Regions from separate parts of the Photobacterium sp. DNB22_13_2 genome, predicted to be linked through region 1. Evidence: predicted binding sites of a transcription regulator. Region 1 holds the regulator's gene; the other holds the start of a gene.
What was found. The regulator CRP, encoded in region 1, controls carbon source genes, mostly activating them, when cyclic AMP is high. The targets are predictions, from matches to a motif close to TGTGANNNNNNTCACA.
Positions count from the first base shown of each region.

Region 2: cdd (cytidine deaminase) is a predicted target of CRP. The motif match lies at 1,838-1,853, and genes of this name have one in related genera.

Region 1 covers NZ_JBNNXU010000011.1:50,913-54,309, forward strand. Annotated here, with positions in the region: gene ACVA58_RS16410 (phosphoribulokinase) at 1-368, shown strand, start outside; gene ACVA58_RS16415 (OsmC family protein) at 528-932, opposite strand; gene crp (cAMP-activated global transcriptional regulator CRP) at 1,204-1,836, shown strand; gene ACVA58_RS16425 (hypothetical protein) at 2,023-2,211, shown strand; gene ACVA58_RS16430 (2-oxoadipate dioxygenase/decarboxylase family protein) at 2,305-3,102, opposite strand; gene astD (succinylglutamate-semialdehyde dehydrogenase) at 3,144-3,397, opposite strand, start outside.
Region 2 covers NZ_JBNNXU010000002.1:123,923-127,319, forward strand. Annotated here, with positions in the region: gene ACVA58_RS03750 (winged helix-turn-helix domain-containing protein) at 53-598, shown strand; gene ACVA58_RS03755 (CidA/LrgA family protein) at 705-1,046, shown strand; gene ACVA58_RS03760 (CidB/LrgB family autolysis modulator) at 1,043-1,723, shown strand; gene cdd (cytidine deaminase) at 1,913-2,800, shown strand; gene ACVA58_RS03770 (DMT family transporter) at 2,935-3,397, shown strand, end outside.

The sequences.
Region 1 (3,397 bases):
ATACCCGGGATCGTGGCCACTCCCGTGAGGCGGTAATGGAATCTATTGTGCGCTCGATGGATGACTACCTGAATTACATCACCCCGCAGTTCTCCCGTACCCACATCAACTTCCAGCGGGTACCGACAGTCGATACCTCCAACCCGTTCAGTGCCAAGGCAATTCCAAGTCTGGACGAAAGCTTTGTGGTGATCCGCTTCCGCGGGATCAAGAAAGTTGATTTCCCTTACTTGCTGTCGATGATCCAAGGGTCGTTTATGTCGCGCCACAACACCTTGGTAGTGCCCGGCGGAAAAATGAGTTTTGCGATGGAATTGATCATGCGGCCACTTATCCAACAGCTGATTGATACAGGGAAAATCGGATAGTCCAAGGTTATATAAATGAAGTAGCGAGAGCTGATTAGCTACTCGCTACTTAGAGTTTTATGGGGTCCTGAGTCCTGCCCCCCCTAAAGACCTAAAAAAATATCGCGCTCTTTCGCTCTGCCTGCTTTTCCTAGGAACTAGGATTCCGTCTCCAAGCGCTTACTCTTCTATCACCTCATATGAGTGAGTCATCTCGACCCCTTCACCTAGCATAAGGCACACTGAGCAGTATTTTTCCAACGAGTCGGCCACAGTTTTTGCCACAACGGCTTCATCCAGGTTTTCACCTGTCACCACAAAATGCAAATTAGCGGTGGTAAAAATACGTGGTGCCTGCTCGCGGCGAACCGAATTGATTTGCGCTTCGCAACCGGTGATTTTCTGCCCGGCAGATTTAAGCCCATCCACCACATCTACCGAACTACACCCACCCGCAGCCATCAGTACCAGCTCCATTGGGCTCGGTGCTTTTTCGCCACCATTGCCATCCATCACCACGCTGTGGCCGGAATTTGACTGCCCTAGAAAGGTCATATTTTCGACCCATTTCACTCGTGATTGCATTGGTTTCTCCTTACAACTTATAGAGGGTTTCGGCACAATCTAGCAACTGTGTGATCATGTGCACACTTATGACTACAAAATGGCCATTTCACATAGATCAATATCAAGAAAAGCGCGCCGAAAAAAGATAAAATCTGAACTAATTATTCACGTGAGCTTGCAGCCCAGCGGTTGACTGAATATCCTAAACGACGAGCTAATTATGATTAGGCCCAGCCACATTTTTAATGGACGTCGTTGTTGGGCAACAAACGCAGAGGAAGTTAGTAATATGGTTCCAGGTAAACCTCAAACAGATCCAACTCTAGAGTGGTTTCTTTCCCATTGCCACATTCATAAATACCCTTCAAAGAGTACTTTGATCCATGCGGGTGAAAAAGCGGAAACGCTCTATTACATCGTAAAAGGTTCTGTTGCGGTCCTGATCAAGGATGAAGAAGGTAAGGAAATGATCCTGTCTTACCTAAACCAAGGTGACTTCATCGGTGAGTTAGGCCTATTCGAAGAAGGCCAAGAGCGTACCGCTTGGGTTCGAGCTAAGACCCCTTGTGAAGTTGCAGAAATTTCTTTCAAGAAGTTCCGCCAGCTTATCCAAGTTAACCCAGATATCCTGATGCGCCTTTCTGCGCAAATGGCAAGCCGCCTTCAGGTGACTAGCCAGAAAGTCGGTGACTTGGCATTCCTGGATGTAACAGGCCGTATCGCGCAGACACTATTGAACCTGGCTAAACAGCCAGATGCAATGACTCACCCAGACGGTATGCAAATCAAGATCACCCGTCAGGAAATCGGCCAGATCGTTGGTTGTTCCCGTGAGACTGTTGGTCGTATCTTGAAGATGCTAGAAGAGCAGAACCTGATTTCTGCCCATGGTAAAACTATCGTTGTTTACGGCACACGCTAAACAACCCAGTTTACTAACAGATACTCAAAAAGCCGCACTATGCGGCTTTTTTTATTGCCCATCACGCCCACTTTCATACTTACAGGGCATTACTGTCTACTCCATCACTCTTTTTGTTCTTGTATCTACGCAACTTAGTGCTACATTGTGCATATCAATCCTCATCACCTGTAATGGAATACCGGTATGGACATCGAACGCTTTTCACCACATCGCTCCCACCACATCCAGCGTGGAGTCATTTCGCCGCTACCCGATACCGTTGAGTTGACAGGTTTCAGTGACAGCCGCCACTACCTTGAGCAACATGAGAAGGTGAAACGCCATACACCGGAGTCCCAACTGGGGTATCCACTCGATAGCCTCAAGCACTAAATCCAGACACATGAAAACGCCTGTGACCGCATTAGCCACAGGCGCTTACATTATGCAGACTAGATCGCCTGACTTCAGACAGGTTACTCTGATTTAGCTGGCATCCGTACTTTCGAAGATCTTATCTGCCGACGCCTCGACAAAGCCGGTATACAGCTCACCGTCATCTTTCGGATAGCGCTTGGCAAACTCATAGAACCCGCCCGGTATGCTATGAACGCCATCGAGAAACCCAACCTCAACTCTATCAGCCATGGTCGATGACTGTTCAAGCATCACCTCGGGGCTACCTTTAACATCACCGCCAGCGCTGTTGATCTCAAACCCGTTGTGGCGCAGCAAGTGATTGACCTCAGCCACCTCGGTAAACTGCTCCAGCTGGTTCAGGCTAACAGTAAAGTGGTTGGCACCAAAACCATGGGCGGCTAACCAGCCAGCATATTCGCTTTCTGCCGCCAGCAACTCATAGGTCGCATAGTCCAGATCCCACAACCGCCCGCCATAGAGGAAGGCAGGATCTCGCATGGCCTGCTCAGGCACCTGTTCGACCAGTTCCCTGACCGTCTGCTGCAACAGCGAGCTAAACTGACCCACCATCAGCTCACTGATAAACACTTTGGGTGCCAATGGGTTCGGATGCTCGAAATGTTCGGCATATAATTTCTTGGCTTCGAAATGATAGCGGCCACACGGCTTGTAGCCAATGGCAATGAACGGCGCCGCCAGTCGATCAAGCCCGACCTTCGGTAGGTTAAATGTTCGCAGCGCAATATGATCATTAAGCAGCGGCTCTTCTTCGGTCAGCAGATCATGAACCTGAGCGGCTGATGGGCATAGGCGCTGGATATAATCCTCCCATAACCCGGCAAATAGTTGCTCTACCCTTTCCATGTGCTCGCTATCCTCTTTGACTGGTGAATGATTGACGGCAATTAAAGCGTAATGCCCGGCGAAAGCTGAGCAGGTAGCTCAGGCAGCTCACCTTCCATCGATGCCATTGGGTATGCACAGTAGTCTGCCGCGTAATACGCGCTTGGCCGCAGGTTACCAGATGCCCCCGGCCCACCGAATGGTGCATCACCACTCGCCCCAGTTAACTGACGATTGCGGTTAACAATCCCGGCACGGATATGTTCGATAAAATACTGCCACTCACTATCATCGGTCGAGACCAACCCTGCAGATA
Region 2 (3,397 bases), on a different contig from region 1:
AGGATTTTAAATTGTCATTCATGGATTCGAAGGGCGAATTGTAGTGATTGATATGACAACACAATCTTTAACACGCTGTTTTCGGTTCCCAGATGTCGACTTTGAGCCAGACGTACACTTGCTGGTTTGGCGAGACAAAACAGAAACACCGCTCACGTTGCATGAGTCTCGGTTACTCGAGGCACTTTGCTATTGTGCCGGTGAAGTGATCAGCCATGAGCAATTACACAATAAAACCTTCAGCCAACTTGATCCTTATGAAGACGGCACCGGTCAACACTACGATCTTAATAATGTACTCAAACCTTTAGCGGCAAAGCTCATCCTGCAGGAAAAAATGGCTATCCCGATCGAAGTGGTCCCCCATTATGGTTTTAGGGTGCCATTGCCTGAGAAAACCTGTCGACTGCCCCACGAACCAGAAAAAGCGGAAGATCAAGACCAAGCTCCCCCTCCGAGCCCAGACAATGAAGAGGACGAATTTAGCTCTGCCACCGAAGAGATAGTCAAAACCAGTACGGTGCATAAAATATCTGTCGCCATACTGGCATTAATCGCAGCGGGTATCATTACCGCGTCATTCCTCGATTATTTATGAAGAATTAACTCTTTTTGAAGCATTAAAGTCATGACAACTAAGTGTGGCTTAGATCACATTTATTTTGTATGATAAATGAGTTTCTTCTACCACCTCTGATGAGCTCATGGCATATCTACGATCTTTCTTTATTATTTTTGTCTGTCTATTGTTAGGCAAAGGCATTCAACACCTTACCGGTTTAGCCATCCCCGGTAGCATCATCGGCATGCTGATATTGTTCACCATTCTTTCTATGGGGCTTATTCCTGCCCACTGGGCAATGCAAGGCTGTCACCTTCTTATTCGCCATATGGCTTTATTGTTTGTCCCTGTTGGCATAGGGCTAATGAACTACCTCGACCTTCTTACCAATAACGCCCTTATCATCCTATTGAGCACTATTGGTAGTAGTGTGGTGGTCTTCGTCACCATAGGTTTGGCAACACATTATAAGGAAAAACAATGATCTGGCTGCTGACTACCTTGGTTGTGTTCTACACGGCCCGTTATATTTCCAAGCATATCCAGCATCCTATTGTTAATCCGCTTCTCATTTGCTTGCTGGTGATCATCCCGTTGTTAATATGGCTTGAAATTCCTTATGAAACCTATTTCGAGCAGAACAAATGGCTTAATGCTTTGCTTGAACCCGCAGTGGTTGCATTGGCTTTTCCTCTTTATGAGCAACTCAGTCAGATCCGCAAAAAATGGAAGGTGATTTTCTCTGTCTGTCTAATCGGTAGTTTGTTATCGATGATCACCGGTGCGGGCATCGCACTGATGCTAGGGGCTGATGCACAACTTACGGCATCAATTCTCCCTAAGTCAGTGACGACCCCTATCGCGATGGCCGTGGCAGAACAAGTTGGCGGACTCCCTTCAGTTGCCGCTATTATGGTTATTATTGCTGGGTTATTTGGTGCGGTATTGGGTTATCCCTTATTCCGCCTGATCGGTGTCAAAGCGCCAATCGCCAAGGGGCTAACCATGGGCACGGTCTCCCACGCATTGGGCACAGCAAAAGCGGCAGAAGAAAATTATCAGGAAGGCGCATTCAGCTCCTTGGCCTTGGTAATTTGTGGGGTGATCACATCGATTTTGGCCCCGCTATTGTTTCCACTCATCATGGCAGTATTTCGCTAAGATGTGCTAGTAATCGAATACAAAACTAAATAATTGATTATCTTCTATAATTTATTTATAACCTGTGTGACCCGACTCGCATTACTGCAAATGATGCAACGGTTGATTGTTAAGTGTGATCGAGATCACTCAATTATATAGTTACCAAGCCTACAATGTTTCTCCATACACAAGACGGAGTGAAAACTCATGCACACTAAAGTAATGGATGCTTTAGGCGCTCTACCCGCTGATCTGGCTTCTGCAATTAAACCTGTGCTAGAAGCTGAGAATTTCGATGCCACCTTAAACCCTGAGGTGTTTGCTCAGTTAATGTCGAAAACCAACATGACTGACAGTGAATTGCGTGTTGCATTACTTCCGCTTGCCGCTGCTTATTCTGTTGCACCTATCTCGAATTTCTATGTTGGCGCAATCGTCCGTGGTCAATCTGGCACGCTTTATTTCGGTGCCAACATGGAATTTGTCGGTGCTTGCCTTTCTCAAACGATTCACGCAGAACAATCCGCCATCAGCCATGCTTGGGTGAAAGGCGAAACCGGCATTTCTGATATTACCATTAATTACAGCCCTTGTGGCCACTGTCGCCAGTTCATGAACGAGCTAACAACAGCGAACGAATTGGTTGTTCAATTGCCAGAGCGTGCTGCAAAGTCACTGCAAGAGTACTTACCTGAATCTTTTGGTCCAGCCGACCTAAATGTAACTGATGCGCTACTGACTAAAGTTGATAATGGTATGGAAACTGAAGCATCAGAAGCCCTCATTCAGCAAGCTTGCCAAGCAGCTAACCGTGCGCATGCGCCTTACACCAAAAACTTCAGCGGTGTGGCACTGAAAGCAAAAGACGGTAAAACATTCATTGGTATGTACGCCGAGAATGCTGCCTTCAACCCTAGCCTTCCTCCGTTACAGGTGGCATTGGTTAACATGAACATGGCAGGTTACCCGCTTGCTGACATTGAAGAAGCGGCATTGGTTGAAAAAGCAGACAGCACAATCAGCCACCTCTCTGATACACAGACTACACTGGAAGCACTAAACCCTGATATTCCATTGTCTTATGTTGCTGCGTAAGCACAATGAAGATAAAAAACCGCCAATTGGCGGTTTTTTTGTATCTGTTGTCGCTTAGCGAACAGAAAGCGGTTTTCTCTTACCATGTGTAGGAGTATGATTTTCCAGATATAAACCCAATAAATATTAATTACATGTCTCATCAACACAACCCGGTTCAAGGGGCTAGCTGGATGGTCACTGCCGGCTTGGCTTTTGCTATAGTCAACAGCTTGGCACAGTACCTCAGTATGGTTTTACATCTTCCATCAACCACTGTTGCCCTATTCCAGTACTTCATTGCCTTAATTGCTATTTTCCCTTGGTTAAGAACCTTGGGTATTCGCAATGCACTGCGCACTCAACATTTTGGCCAACACTGTTTTCGCGTATTGCTAGCGGTAATCGGTATTCAACTGTGGCTTTGGGCGCTGGCCTATCCGGTGCCAATCTGGCAGGGTATCGCGCTACTTATGACCTCACCGCTGTTCGCTACGATTGGCGCGGGTATATTTCTGAAAGAAAATGTCGGCACTGCACGTTGGGTCGCGACAATTGCTGGTTTCTGCGGTGCAATGATCATCCTAGAACCTTGGGCAGAAGGTTTTAGCTGGGCAA